Regions from separate parts of the Photorhabdus aballayi genome, predicted to be linked through region 1. Evidence: predicted binding sites of a transcription regulator. Region 1 holds the regulator's gene; the other holds the start of a gene.
What was found. Region 1 encodes PhoB, which activates phosphate uptake and scavenging genes when phosphate is short. Its sites were predicted from a motif close to CTGTCATAAAACTGNCNNAT; they were not measured.

Region 1 (8,100 bases):
GGCAATAGATAAACCAGAATGCAGAAGTATATGCCGTACTCTTTTTCAAAACTAGTGATTGCTGTTAGCTATCATTGAATAAACACTATATGATTTGCGTTTTTTTTAACCTGAAAAAATAATAATCAATTGCAAAGATTAATTATTACTGTTAATCAAACTATTCCTATCTCTCTTGCTGGTTATTTTGACAGGTACAATCAATCCTGTCGGTAGAGTAAAACTAAAGATCGTCCCTTTCCCTACTTCGCTGGAAATTTTAAGATGAGAATGGTGATGATGTAAGGCATGTTTAACAATCGCAAGACCAAGACCACTTCCTCCCGTTTGTCTGGAACGCGCTTTATCTACCCGATAAAAACGTTCGGTCAAACGAGGTAGATGTTCAGCGCTGATACCTTGCCCATTATCTTTCACGGTAAACTCAGCACCGTGGGAATTCTTTTTCCAACTGACATCAATTTGAGTCCCTTTAGGGGTATGGTTAACTGCGTTATAAACCAAATTCGACATTGCGCTGCGAAGCTGCTCTTCATTGCCGAACACTTTAAGTCCTTCACCAATATCAAAATTAATCTTATAACATTCATTACCCAGCGCTGTGGCTTCCTGACGCAATACTTTAAGCATCAAAGGCACATCAACCACTTCATTCATATCAATCTGGGGAGCGACTTCAATTTTAGACAGTTGCAACAATTGCTTCACCAAACTGTCCAGCCTTCGGGTTTGCTCCTGCATCGTATTCAACGCTTTCTTATTTAGCGGATTATCCTGCATCATTTCCAAATAACCCTGCAAGACAGTTAAAGGGGTACGCATTTCATGACTGACATTGGCAAAAAAATCACGACGGGCATTTTCCAGTGTTCGTTTCTGAGTCACATCTCTGGCAACCATTAAGAACTGGCCCTCAGAATAAGGCATCACCCGAAACTCAACAGTGAAACCATTATTTAACTCAATGGATAAAGGACGTGAAAAATCTCTGGAAAGAATATATCGGCTAAAATCAGGGTAGCGAAGTAAATTGAAAATGTGCTGCCCATTGTCTTCAGGCCAACGAAAACCGAGTAAATGTTGCGCCAAACGGTTGCACCAAAAAATATTACCTTCCGTCGTCATCATTACAATGGCATCAGGCAATGATTCCGCCCCGCTACGAAACCGTTTGATCAACAGCGCCAACTCACGACGCCGCTTTCGATTCCGTTGCTGCATCTGGTGAATACCATAAAAAATAGGCTCCCACCCTCCTCTCCCCGACGGCGGCAACATACTGCGATCCAACCATAACCAATTCGAAAGTTTCAGCAAGTTATAACCATGCCATATCAACACCAACAATACCGAAACAAATAAACACCAGGATAAATGACCAATAAATATCGACAAAATTAACGCAGGTAAACAAAAGAGAAACAGTTCTGAAACCAGTTTCTTCCAAGATAAACGTTCTAACACATTAGATTCTCCGGTGCGTGGATTTAGTAACGGGTAGAAAAACGATAACCCGTACCACGAACGGTCTGCACCATTTTATCATGGCCGCCAATCTCTAATACTTTACGTAAACGGCGAATATGGACATCAACAGTTCTATCTTCAACATAAACATTTGCTCCCCAAACATAATTAAGCAACTGTTCACGGCTATAGACCCGTTCAGGGTGAGTCATAAAGAAGTGCAGTAATTTAAATTCCGTCGGCCCCATATCCAGCGCTTTATCCTGGCTGGTCACTCGATGGGACGTTGAATCCAAAACCAAGCCATTCATTTCGATAATATCTTCCATGACCATCGGCGAAATACGCCGCAATACCGCTTTAACTCTGGCAACCAGCTCTTTAGGAGAGAAAGGCTTGGTAATATAGTCATCTGCCCCAACTTCAAGGCCACGCACCCGATCTTCCTCTTCACCGCGGGCAGTTAGCATCATCACCGGAATATCACGGATATTACTATTCCGTTTCATCTGTTTAATTATCTGCAAACCAGAACCGCCGGGAAGCATCCAATCCAATAATACTAAATCAGGATATGGCTCAGATAAACATGCCAACGCAGAATCATAATCCTCTGCTTCTACCGGCTGATACCCATTTTTTTCCAGAACAAAACAGACCATCTCACGAATCGGAGCTTCATCTTCAACTACCAGAATGCGTCTTGCCATGATTAATCCCGTTAATATATTGAGATAAACGCTACTCAGTTTGAAAAAGCATTATGCGTCAGTTTTATGACAAATTTATGAAATCCTGCCTTGGTTATCCTCCATCTGCAATCTATTTCGCAATAATTAACTCAACAATTGTCATATTTCATAATGAATGCGAAGCCGTTCGAAGATATATTCACGAAATCAGATTTAAAAGCGACATCGAGAATACAGCGATTATAATCATGCTTCACTTTAACCAATGACGGCGAAACTATGCGTATTATTCACACTTCGGACTGGCATCTTGGCCAATATTTTTTTACAAAAAGCCGGGCTGCCGAACATCAACATTTTCTGCGCTGGCTGATTAAACAGGTTGAACATTATCAGGTCGATGCACTAATTGTTGCCGGAGATGTATTTGATACCGGCTCACCGCCTAGTTACGCCCGTGAGCTATATAATCGCTTTGTCGTTGAGCTACAACCGACCGGTTGCCAGTTAATTATCCTTGGCGGCAACCATGATTCAGTAGCGACATTAAATGAATCAAAAGAGCTCCTTTCCTGCCTGAATACTGCCGTTATTGCTCACGCAGAAAAAGATCCACAAAAACAGATAAAAGTACTCACCACCAAACAAGGCAATACCGGTGCAATTCTTTGTGCAATCCCTTTTCTGCGGCCAAGGGATATTACGATCAGCCTGGCCGGTCAGTCAGGAGAACAGAAACAACTCGTATTACAAGAAGCCATTGCAGAACATTATCATCGACTCTATCAGCAAGCGTGTAAATTACGTGATGACTTGAATTTGCCCTTACCTATTATTGCGACCGGGCATCTGACGACCATTGGCGCCACGGTTACAGATTCAGTGCGGGATATTTATATTGGTACATTGGATGCCTTCCCGGCGCAAGCTTTCCCGCCAGTAGACTATATTGCGCTTGGGCATATTCACCGGCCACAAATAGTGGCTAAATCTGAACATATTCGCTACAGCGGCTCCCCTATTCCTCTTAGTTTCGATGAAATCGGGCAAGAAAAAAGCGTCTGTTTGGTGGAATTTACCCAGGATAAACTGGCATCTATTAAGCTTTTACCCATTCCGCAATACCAGCCTATGCAACTTATCAAGGGCAACCTGCAACAAATTGAACAACAGTTACAAACTTTTAATAACTACCAAGGAGAGCAACCCGTCTGGTTGGATATTGAAGTTGCCACCCAAGATTACCTCCATGATATCCAGAAAAGGGTTCAATCAATGGTTGCAGAACTTCCTGTGGAAGTCATTCTGCTACGACGTAGTAAAACGCAGCAGCAAAACAGGCTCGCACAAGAAAACAGAGAAACGCTGACAGAACTTAGCGTAAATGAGGTTTTTGCCCGACGGCTTGCACAATCGTCACTCGAAGATGAAGAGCATAAAAAACGTCTGACCACTCTTTTCGAACAAACACTGAACGATATCTATCAGGCTAAAAACAAGGAGGAACAGGCATGAAGATTTTGAGTCTACGGCTAAAAAACATTAATTCATTACAAGGTGAATGGAAAATTGACTTCACAGCAGAGCCGTTTGCCAGTAATGGCCTGTTCGCCATAACCGGCCCTACCGGTGCGGGTAAAACGACCTTATTGGATGCTATTTGCCTTGCGCTTTATCACGAAACACCACGCTTGACGATTTCTACCTCACAAAATGAGTTAATGACCCGACACACCTCAGAATCACTAGCCGAAGTTGAGTTTGAAGTGAAAGGTGTCGCTTACCGTGCTTTCTGGAGCCAACGGCGAGCGCGTAATCAACCGAATGGCAATCTGCAAGCCCCTAAAGTGGAACTCGCTCTTAGCCGCAGTGGTAAAATTCTGGCCGATAAAATCCAAGATAAAAAAGAGAAAATCATTGAAATTACTGGATTAGATTACGGCCGTTTCACCAAATCCATATTGCTATCCCAAGGAGATTTCGCTGCTTTCCTTAATGCTCAGCCAAACGAACGGGCTGATTTATTGGAAGAGTTAACCGGCACTGAAATTTACGGCATTTTATCCCAACAAATTTACCAACAACATAAACAAGCACAGTCAGAGCTGGATATTCTGCAAGCCAAAGCATCCGCCATTGATTTGCTAACAGCAGAGCAGCATCAACAATATCTGGAACAACAGCAACAACTCACCCATGCGGAATCACAACTCAACCAGCAGATAAAAACATTGCAACATTCGGCACAATGGCTGACACGTGAGGAAGAACTTGAGCAACTTGTTACTGAAAACAACACTGCCTTACAGCAGGCAGAAAAAGCGCTGACTCATGCAGAACCGCAACTGCAAAAACTGGCTAGCAGTGAACCCGCAGAAACACTGCGCCCATTGCTGGATGATAAAAACCGAACGCAATATGAACATCAGAGAATCAGCAAACAGTTGGCAGAGATGCATCAGCAACTTCACCAACAACAACAGACGCTCACGCCGATACAGCAAAACGTGACTCATGCAGACTCTGCCAGAGCAAAGCATCAACAACACCGGCAACAACAAGAAAAGCTGATAACAGAACAGGTGATTCCATTAGATCATCAAATTGCAGTGCAGACTAAAGAGCTTAATCTTACTCAGCAACAAATCAGCGAACAGAAAACCACACTTGAAAACCGTTGTCAGCAATATGACACAGCAAACCAGCGCGCCCTATCATTCACCAATCAAAGAAAACAACTGGAAAACTATTTCGAACAACAACCTTATCATCAATATTTCGGTGAAAAACTGGCTTTTTGGCAACACCAATTCTCTTGGCGGCAAGAACAGCAACAACAAATTGATCACCAAATGCAAAAAGTTGGCGAGCTCACCACTGAAATCGCGCAACTTAACAATAATCTGAACAAACAAGGAGAAGACTTAAAACAACAGATTGAAAATAACCAACCGCTGGAACTGGCATTTAAGCAGGCTAAACAACAATTTTTTACTCTGCAAAAGCAATATTCGCCGGAGAAATTAAAAAAACAATTAACTCAATATCAGGAACAGCTACCACTGCAACATAAACTGGAAATCCTGTCGCCGCAAATATTACAATTACAAGCCGCTATTACCAGTCATCATATTCGCTTACAACAACCGGAAAAATTATTAAAGGAACTTCCTGCTCAAATTGAATCCATTGATAAACAACTCTCAGACAAACAGCAACATTTAGCCGATCTTACTCAACGTATTCAGTTAGAACAAAAGATTGTCAGCCTGGAAAAAGAACGGGCACAACTCAAGGAAGGCTCCCCTTGCCCACTGTGCGGTTCTGAACATCATCCTGCAATTCAGGCTTATCAAAATATTGAACTGCCAAAATCAGAACAACGGTTAAAAGATTTACGTCTGCAATTCGATGAATTACAAGCCACCAAAATATCATTGGTTAATAAAAAAGAGTTCCAACAGCAACAACACGACCATATTTTGCAAGAAATTGCTGATGCTGAGCCACGATTGAATATATTAATTCAACAATGGCAGGAAACCTGCGCAATGTTACAGATTGAAATTTCTCTTTCGGATAAACCTGCCCTTGAACTATTTGTGCAACAAAACCAATCTGCTTATCAGCTTTGCCAGACTCAATTAACCGAACTTGAACTAACAGAAAAAACGTACCAGAAAACAGAAAAAACACTGGCCGCTCATCAAGAACACATTAAAGAAATTGAGAAAAATATTGAACTTAGTAAACATCAATACAATACACAGAAAAAACACTTATCTGAACTGCAACCAGAGATACAACAGCAGCAGCGTAAACTAACGGATGTCATCGAAAAAATGACGTCAGAATTACAGCAATATGATTTATCACTGCCAATGCTGAATGAAAGTGAAAACTGGCTACAACAACGTAGAAAAGAGTGGCAGGTATATCAAAACTGCCATGAAAATTGGCAACAGATCCAAAAAGAAGAAGCGGTTATCCAAAATCAGATTGAATCATTGCATAAACAGAAAGAAGAATATGTATCCCGCTTAAATGGGCTTAATCAAACAGTACAACAACAGGCACAGCAACTCACAGAGACACAACAACAGCGCCAACAACTATTTGGTGAACAATCTGTTACGGAAATCACTCAGGCATTACAACAACAATCTCAAAAGCTGGAGGAAATATACGAACAGTCACTGTCACATCTGCAACAAGCGCAATCCAGCATCAATCAACTAACCGGCGCCGTTTATGAGACAGAAAAAAACTGTCACCAATCTGAACAACAAAAACAGCAAGCAGAACAAAACTTCAATGTTGCGTTAGCAAAAAGCCCCTTTACCGATCAGCATACCCTTGAAGCGGCACTGTTATCACCAGAGCAACGTAAGGAATTACGACAACTGAAAGAACAGCTTGAACAACAGCAGATACAAGCCAACGTCCTATGCCAGAAAGCATCGGAAGCCCTGCAACAACACCGTAAAAATCGTCCTGAGTTACTTGATCAATATACAAAATTCCAACTGACTAAACAGTTGGAAAGCCTCATTGATGAGCTAAAAAGAAACACCTTACAACAAGGAGAACTGAAAAACCTACTTGGTAATGATGCAATACGCCGTCAACAGCAAAAATCCTTATTGGAAGAGATCAGCCATTGCCGACAAAATTATGATGACTGGAGTTATCTTAATAACCTGATCGGTTCGGCTGATGGCGCTAAATTCCGTCGCTTTGCTCAAGGATTAACCTTGGATCATTTGGTTCATCTCGCCAATCAACGGCTGAAAAAATTGCACGGACGCTACGATTTGCAACGTAAAAACAGTGATGGTCTTGAGCTGCAAGTGGTTGATACCTGGCAAGCCGATGCTATTCGTGATACCAAAACGCTTTCTGGTGGTGAAAGTTTTCTGGTCAGCCTTGCCTTGGCTTTAGCGCTATCTGATTTAGTCAGCAATAAAACCAGTATTGATTCATTATTCCTAGATGAAGGCTTTGGCACACTTGATCAAGAAACCCTTGATATTGCTCTTGACGCGCTGGATCATTTAAACGCTTCCGGTAAAACCATTGGTGTTATCAGCCACATTGAAGCCATGAAAGAACGGATACCCGTACAAATTAAGGTTAAAAAAATTAATGGGCTTGGGATAAGTAAACTCTCACCTGAGTTTCGTTATGATAAGCAATAGCGGAAGACAATAGCAGAAAACAATAAACAGTATTCCCAAAGTGAACTGAATATCGCCATTTTTTCCTTAGAAAGAGCACTCCCGCCAAAATAAGGCGGGAAGGTAATTTCGGATGAGATCTCATCGATAATAAGATATTGGCTGATGCCAATGGGCAAAAATTCTCTACAACGGACAGTACCCTCCAGTCTCGTTACTCCAGAAAATATCTGGGTAAAGGCCGAGGACTCTCTCTGTACACTCTGATAATCATTTGGAACGATGAATAGTCCTGACTTATGATTTTCGAGGACTTTTGCACTGGATACAAAGATAGTATTCAATCGTAATAATAAAAATATATTTATATTATCCTTATTCTGAATGGTTTATATGAATATAAATTTTAATTAAAATTAATTCTATATATATGTTAGTTAACTACATTTTATAAATTTTGATGTTTTTTGTATGTTAAATTAAATTAAATAATTTACTTGCTGATAAAAGATAGTTATCACCCGATAACTAAAAGAAATTGGAAAAAATATATTTTACTAAATATCATATAAGAATGACTTAATAGTTATTAAATAGAATTATTAAAATTTACATAATAATAAATAAGTGATAAACGCAATAATGCTATAAAAAACAAACTGGTAGAAATCTATAAACAGGTTTGTTATTGAATTTCACATAAATGTGAATCATGAAATCATTAAATCAAAGAGTTATTTACTTATTATATACCCAATGGATTT
Region 2 (8,100 bases), on a different contig from region 1:
TCTTTATGATCATCATTTTTATGACGTCTATCATCACCACTATCCACGCTTTTTGTTATTTCAATACGAATTTCATTCCGATCATTATATAGAATAAATATTCCTTCTTATTCTAAATATAGATTTCCATAATTAATGCACTTGTATGGCATTCAATACAAATATAGTTTTAATATCTATAGTGTTAGTCATGTTTTATCTAATTAGTTAACATGTTAAACTCAATGTCCTGACTTCTATAGGAATATATTTAAAATAAATAATTTCATTTGTTATTGTTTTTTGTTGAGATTATATCTTTTAGTGAAAATTTGCTATCAATGAAGTGGTTTTTTAGTTTCGTTACTGTAATCTGAACCATCACATCTGGTTTTTATTGAATTTGTGCCTTTCAGTTTTTATGCTATCGTTTATTCTGTCGTACTTTTCCGTTAATGTGACTAAAATCTTTTTTCTTGGCTATCAAAAAACACTTGAAAATAACCACTTAAATGATAAGGTTTAATTTTAAACATCTCAGGCAAGGAAAATAAAAATGATAAATAAACCGATTGTCTATGATTTTCATGGTGATAAACCATTAAGCACACCTTTTACTGATATAAAGCCCCAAGACATTCATATTTATCTTGATGTTGATACTTATATTGGTAACAAAACATGTGGACAAGCTTGTCAGCATTGTTGGTTTGTTAACTATGAACACGTTAAAAAGTTAAAATTCAAAGATAATGAAGGAATAAATATTACTCGTTTTTTAAAATCAGAAGGTTATAAAGTCTATCCAAGATACACGGATAGCTTTGCTTATGATGGTGAACTGATGCGACATTATGGTGTTGCGAGAGCTAGAACTTATTTTGAAGGTGATACATCATCCAGCGTTGCAATGGAGAGTGGAGAGGCTTGGACAAGTGGCCGGCCATTATTAAGTGAAAAATCAGAATCTCTTTTAGATACGGCAAGAGATTATGGATACGGGACAATCACACTTACTTTTCACGGATTAATTAACGAAAAAGGAATAATTTCTGATAGCCATGAATACCCAATAAAAGGGGTTTTTTATGGCACAGACCTTGAGCGTGTTTTAAAAATTATAAAGGATTACAACGCAAAAAATAAAAATATTTTTAATGGATTCAGAATAGGAATTGGTATCACTGTAGGGTCACACAACGTATCGAAAGAAATGCTCGAACGTTATCTAGATTATTTCAATAAAATAGGAATCGATACTCTGCGATTTAATAAATTCTTTGATCATGGAGGAAAGCATCCTCACCTAGAGATAACGCATCAAATGTGTGCTGATTTTTATAAGAATATAAAATATTTTCATGAAAATAAATTATTAGATTTTCAACTAGGTGTGAGTGAAGACTTTGGTTCTTTCGGGATAGATGTTTTAGGATTACCTCCATCTGTTGGTCATTGCCAGGCGGGCAAACAGCTTTTTGCCATTATTCCGCTAAAAAATAAAAAAAGTAGAGAAAAACATAAAGATTATTTTTATGAAGAGATTGGTGACATTGTAGGGTGTGTGAATATTTTTGAACCTAAAGTAGGAAACTTAACTAGAGTGACTAATGTTCACAATGAAACGATAACATATAAAGTCAATTTTTATCTTAATGAAATTAACGATCTTGTTAATAAAAGATTAAACGGTGTGTTAAAGAATGGGTGTTTTTCTCGTGAGCTAATGAATAACCTCTCGAGTAGATCGATAGAGGTTAAAAATGTCTAATAGATTATTAGTAATAGAAAAGAACCCATCCGGTTCGATTGGGTTAAAAAAAGCGAAAGAGCTGGGCGCTTATATTATATTCATCGGATCAAGGAAGTATTATAATAAAGTATCTGATAATGATTTACTCTATATTGATGAATTCTTCGAAGCAGATACTAATGACGATGAACTTGTTATAAATATGGCTGAGCATATCAATGCTAAGAAAACAATCCAGGGTGTTATTACATTTATGGAGTTCTATGTTCCCCTTGCGGCTAAAGTAGCAGAAACATTAGGTCTTAAAGGAATAACATATGAAAGTGCATTAAAAGCAAGAAACAAACACCTAATGAGAGAATCTTTTAGGCAAAAAAATATTCCTATCCCTAAATACGCTCTAATTTCTAATGTTGACAGTGCAAAAATAGAAGCAGCCAAAATTGGGTATCCAAACATTATAAAGCCTATTAACATGGCCGGAAGTCGAGGTGTTTTACGTAATGATAACGCCATCGAATTGGAAAGGAATTTCCGTGAAGTCTGTGAAATAACTCCTCCATTTGGAGTAAAAAAATCTTCTTTATTTTTGATAGAAGAATATCTGGAAGGACAAGAATACAGTATTGAATCTATTTCCTGTAATGGTGTTGTGGATATTATCACAATTACTAAGAAATACGTATCAAATAATGGTTATTTTGTTGAATTAGGGCATACATTGCCTGCTAATCTACCATTACAACAAAAAATAGAAATAGAAAAAGTGGTAACACAAGCCTTGCTCGCGTTAGGTATTTATAATGGAGGAGGACATACCGAGGTTAAAGTAACAAGTGATGGCGTCAAAGTCATTGAAGTAGGAGCTAGGTTAGGAGGAGATCATATTCCTGAATTAGTGGAAATGGCCACCGGTATTGATATGTGGAAAGCAGTTATCCAAGTTTCGTTAGATATTTCGCCTGATTTGAGTAAGAAGTTCAATAAATATGCCGCTATTTCTTATATCACCGCCCCTTCTGGCATTGTTAAAAAGATAAATTACATAAAGAATGACTTTGTCCATTTTGATGTTAACGTTGGAGAACATATTGAATCACTAAAAAATAGCTCTCAACGATTAGGATATGCTATTGCGTGCGGCGTAACAGCGGAGCAGGCTGAATTTGAAAGCCGCCACCTTAAAGAGAGTGTTATTATCGAAATAGAGTCATAGTAACTCAATACGTATCCTGGTGAACCAATGGCATCTCTATTCAGATTATCTTTATTAAAACATTTACCTACCCCTATTTTTATCATGTTACTGGGGACACTGTTAACTAGAGCCGCCTATTTTATGGTTTGGCCTTTTTTAGCGATGATCCTTTATCAGCAGTTTAATATGTCAGCGACAGGGATTGGCGGATTATTGGCGCTGTCAAGTATCTTAGGTTCAGTGACAGGCATTTATACCGGATATTTGTCTGATATTTTTTGCCGCAGAACAATAATGCTTATTGGAGTGGTGATAAGCATTATTTCATTCATCATGATGTCCTTCTCATCTTCACCTATCTTATATTTAATCGCTATATCCGGAATTAGTATTGGTCGTGCTTTGTTAGAAGCGTGTAGCAAAGCCTTAATTGGCGATTATATTGATTCTCCTAAAGAGAGAGAGTCAATACAATACTATCGATATTATTTGGTCAATGTTGGCGCTGCAATTGGTCCTTATATTGGATTAGCCTCTGGCCTATCGGCACAGAGAGAAACTTTTCTAATTACAGCCATTGTTTATTTTATTTATGGTATTATGTTGCGTGTCTTTTTATTATCTTCAAAAAAGGAAGAGAAAATAAAAAAAGTCAGCAATGACATTAGCTTTACAAAAACATTGAGCATAATTATTTCTCACCGAGCATTCGTGATGCTTCTATTATGTAATGTTCTTGTTATGTTTGTTTATGCTAACTTTGATTCTACGCTTGTTCAATATTTATCTAGATCAAATATCAATAATGTTACCAATTTCATTGCTTTATTAGTTATTGTCAACTCATTGACAATTATCACTTTGCAAATACCAACTTTAGTTTTATTAAGGAATTTTACACCAAGAATAAAAATATTAATCGGTATCATGTTAATTGCTATAGCTCAAATTATTTTTGCATTCTCACCTATTAATACAGTTTATTATCTCTGTGTCGCAACTGTCATTCTGAGTTTTGGGGAAATAATTGCCATACCTACGTTTAATGTCGAAGTTGATAGGCTCACACCTCATCATTTAAGGGGAGCTTTTTTTGGTGCTTCCAATATGTCAAGTATCGGATCAGCTTTAGCACCTATTTACGGAGGGATCATGCTTGATTTATTTAATGCTACTCTACTGTTTTCAGTATTATCCCTAACTAGCTTGATAACTCTATTGATTTATTATATTTTTCTAATCAAAAAAAATAATTAATGGTGGATATATGAATTTCAATTTTGATGTTGTATTCGACCGTTCTGTTTTTTCATCCACTAAATGGACATATCCTCAAGACCCGCTGTATACCGATAACAAGCCAACACCATTATGGGTAGCAGATATGGATTTTCAGAGTCCTCCTTCTGTCAGAAAAGCGCTTTTGAACATCATTGATTATGGCATATTGGGTTACACTAATTGTAGCTTATCAACATTAAATGCGATTACAGACTGGCAAAGAAACAGGCATGACTGGATAATTGAACCCGATTGGATTGTTCAGAGCCCAGGTGTTGTTACTGCGATTGATATTATAATTAATGCACTTTCGGAGCCCGATGATTCTATTATTATAATGACACCTGTTTATGGGGCATTTTCGCGTTCTATATTTGCCAATCAACGCTCTGCAATAACTGTTCCTCTTCATAATATTACTGGTCGATATTTACTTGATTTTGATGAGCTAGAAAAAAGCATTACAGCAAAAACAAAAATGCTTATCCTCTGTAATCCCCATAATCCAATTGGTAAAGTTTGGTCTATTGACGAGCTCAATATCATTGGTAATATCTGTCTGAAATATAAAATAATCATCGTATCAGATGATATTCACCAAGATTTAATTTTCAATAACCGTTCTCAATACATACCTTTAGCAGCTCTGCACCCTTATTTTTCTGAGATATGTATTACGTGTACCTCACCAAGCAAAACCTTTAATCTAGCAGGACTGCAAACATCTAATATTATTATTAAAAATAATAAGCTACGTGAAAGAGTAAAAAAAGAATTTCTGCGATATGATATGTCCCGCCCCAACATGATAGGATTAGCTGCGTGTGAAGCAGCCTATAAAACAGGGCAGGAGTGGTTAGAAGCGCTCTTACTATATTTAAAGGAAAATTATAATTTATTAAATGCTATGCTAAATGGTGTTGAGGGTATTCGAGTGACTGAATCCGATGCATTATTTTTATCTTGGATAGACTTTCGGCAAACAAATATCAATTTAGATAATTTAAATAATACATTAATTCAACAAGGAAAAGTTTGGTTAGATAATGGTGAGAAATTTGGTGCGGAAGGACATGGGTTTGCGAGATTGAATTTTGCTTGTCCTAGAAAGATATTAGAATCTTCAATTAAAAATATGCTCCATATCTGTCATTTTCAAAATGATGACTGCGTCAACTGACAGAACTAAACCACCTAGGTCATGATTCCGGTAGTTAGAGCTGGATTAACGCAATAAGTGCAATGTGCGCCCTGTATATGGTCGAGTAACTCGAGGGGATCTCACCCACAGGCTCTTACGCAACCGGACGTAGAACCTTTCAGCTCATCCGGCTCTTCCCATTGAAGCCTGCCCCCATAGCAGCGGCTAGTGTGCAAACAACGTTGTTTCCTTCCGAGCCACCCTCGCCAACCAGTAGCTTACCCGTCGAAATAGATTATGCTAAATTTGCAGTTTTTGATGGGTTGAATACAACAATATCAATAAATTGCGCATCAAAAACTGCTCCTTACAGGCAAACTTTATTGTCTCTCCGCAGAGCATAACGCCTGAGCACACGCCCAGGCGGAGCTCCATGCCCACTGGAAGTTATAGCCGCCAAGCCAGCCGGTGACGTCTACCACCTCGCCAATAAAGTAGAGTCCTTTTACCTGATTAGTTTCCATCGTTTTGGATGAAAGCTGGTGAGTATCAACACCGCCCATCGTCACTTCGGCTGTGCGATAGCCCTCCGTTCCGTTGGGTTGTACCCGCCATGATTGGAGGTTTAAAACTAACTGTTTTTGCTGATTTGGGGTTAGTTGTTTAAGAGCAATATCTGGAATTTGATCGAGCGTTTGCAGGCACTCCGTCAGCCGCTTTGGTAATAATTTTGCCAAAGTATTTTTTACGCTTTGGTTTGGGTGAGCACTTCGTTCTTGTTCCAGAAGAGCTTCCAGATCACTATCTGGGAGTAAGTTAATACTTACAAACTCTCCTGATTGCCAGTAACTGGAAATTTGTAAAATTGCTGGACCAGAAAGTCCTCGGTGGGTAAACAGGATATTTTCTTTAAACCGAGTACCGTTTTCTGCGGTAACAATAGTAGGCACAGATATACCAGAGAGCACATGAAGTTGCTCCAGGAGTGGTTTGTGCAGAGTAAAAGGTACGAGAGCGGCGCGGGTTGGCAAGACTTTCAAGCCAAACTGTTCAGCTATCCGATAACCAAAAGGGGTTGCTCCAAGGCCCGGCATAGATAATCCACCGGAAGCAATAACAAGTGAGCGTGTACTTACTTGCTTTCCATTAACGATAATAAAGAAGCCCTGCTCATTTTTTTCTACGTGGCTAACTTCGCTACGCAGACGAATAGTAACCTGACCGGCTTCACACTCTTTCAGCAACATATCAACTATTTGTTGGGCAGAATCATCACAGAAAAGCTGTCCCAGTGTTTTTTCATGGTAAGCAATGCCATGACGTTGAACCAGTTCGATAAAATCCCATTGTGTATAACGGGCCAAAGCAGACTTGCAAAAATGGGGATTAGCAGAAAGATAAGCTGATGGTTCTGTGTACATATTAGTGAAGTTGCAACGTCCACCACCGGACATCAAAATCTTACGCCCGGCTTTTTTACCATTATCCAGAACCAGTATCTGTAAACCGAGCTGTCCAGCCTGAGCGGCACAGAACAAACCTGCTGCACCGGCGCCAATAATCACTGCATCAAATTTTTCCACTGTTTTTCTCTTTGTAACTAAATAATTTAGTGGGAAATTTCCCCTAATATGTCGCATTTTTGATAAGTTTGTGGGGAAAAAATCCCTTATAACTTAAAATTGTCAATTTTTTAAAAGATATGTAATTTAATGATATATAAGGAGTATTCCTATTTCTTATTGTTATCTAGTTGTCATGAAATCAAAAAAAGTTCATATTTCACTTCCCCCGCTAGCATTTGTCACTGATAATGCGCCGCGTTCATGTCCAACTAACTGGCTTAACGTTTATGCTACATCTTTTTACTGGCTTGGATTTTCACACCAGCCTAATGTTAGTACTGGCACTACTGTTTGTGCTATTTTATGAAGCCATTAATGGCTTTCATGATACCGCGAATGCGGTAGCAACAGTTATTTATACCCGTGCTATGCGAGCACAGTTCGCCGTCGTTATGGCTGGGGTATTTAACTTCTTTGGTGTTCTTCTTGGTGGATTAAGTGTCGCTTACGCGATTGTGCATTTACTTCCGACCGATCTTCTTCTCAATGTCAGTTCTGCTCATGGTCTTGCTATGGTGTTTTCCATGTTGCTGGCTGCGATTGTCTGGAACCTTGGTACCTGGTATTTCGGTTTACCTGCATCCAGTTCCCATACCCTGATTGGTTCCATTATTGGTATCGGTTTGACTAATGCCATCGTAACCGGTTCTTCTGTGGTTGATGCGTTGAATGTGCCGAAGATGATACAGATTTTCCTGTCGTTGATCCTCTCTCCTTTAATTGGATTGATCATCGCCGGGGCAATCGTGTTTCTGCTGCGCCGTTACTGGAGCAGCACCAAGAAGCGTAAGCGTATTCATCTGACTCCTGCTGAACGTGAAAAGAAGGATGGTAAGCGTAAGCCCCCTTTCTGGACACGAACAGCGCTGATTTTGTCTGCGGTAGGCGTAAGCTTCTCTCACGGGGCGAATGATGGTCAGAAAGGTATCGGTTTGATTATGCTGGTGCTAATTGGTGTAGCTCCAGCGGGATTTGTCGTAAACATGAATGCCAATGGCTATGACATTGCCCGTACCTACGATGCTATTACTCACTTGCAACAATATTATCGACAGCATGGCCCAGAGTTATCCCATGCAATTGAGTTGACGCCGCCAGCCGTTATTGCGGAAGATGAACCGGC

Region 2: the regulator PhoB is predicted to act here: its motif matches at 6,982-7,001, upstream of pitA (inorganic phosphate transporter PitA).

Annotation. Positions count from the first base shown of each region.
Region 1 covers NZ_JAPFCD010000038.1:18,339-26,438, reverse strand. Annotated here, with positions in the region: gene phoR (phosphate regulon sensor histidine kinase PhoR) at 139-1,464, opposite strand; gene phoB (phosphate regulon transcriptional regulator PhoB) at 1,488-2,177, opposite strand; gene sbcD (exonuclease subunit SbcD) at 2,439-3,674, shown strand; gene OO184_RS17220 (AAA family ATPase) at 3,671-7,357, shown strand; gene OO184_RS25280 (Tn3 family transposase) at 7,495-7,626, shown strand.
Region 2 covers NZ_JAPFCD010000002.1:177,531-185,630, reverse strand. Annotated here, with positions in the region: gene OO184_RS02180 (hypothetical protein) at 1-47, opposite strand, end outside; gene OO184_RS02175 (hypothetical protein) at 536-1,750, shown strand; gene OO184_RS02170 (ATP-grasp domain-containing protein) at 1,743-2,948, shown strand; gene OO184_RS02165 (MFS transporter) at 2,976-4,187, shown strand; gene OO184_RS02160 (MalY/PatB family protein) at 4,198-5,391, shown strand; gene OO184_RS02155 (BaiN/RdsA family NAD(P)/FAD-dependent oxidoreductase) at 5,733-6,935, opposite strand; gene pitA (inorganic phosphate transporter PitA) at 7,205-8,100, shown strand, end outside.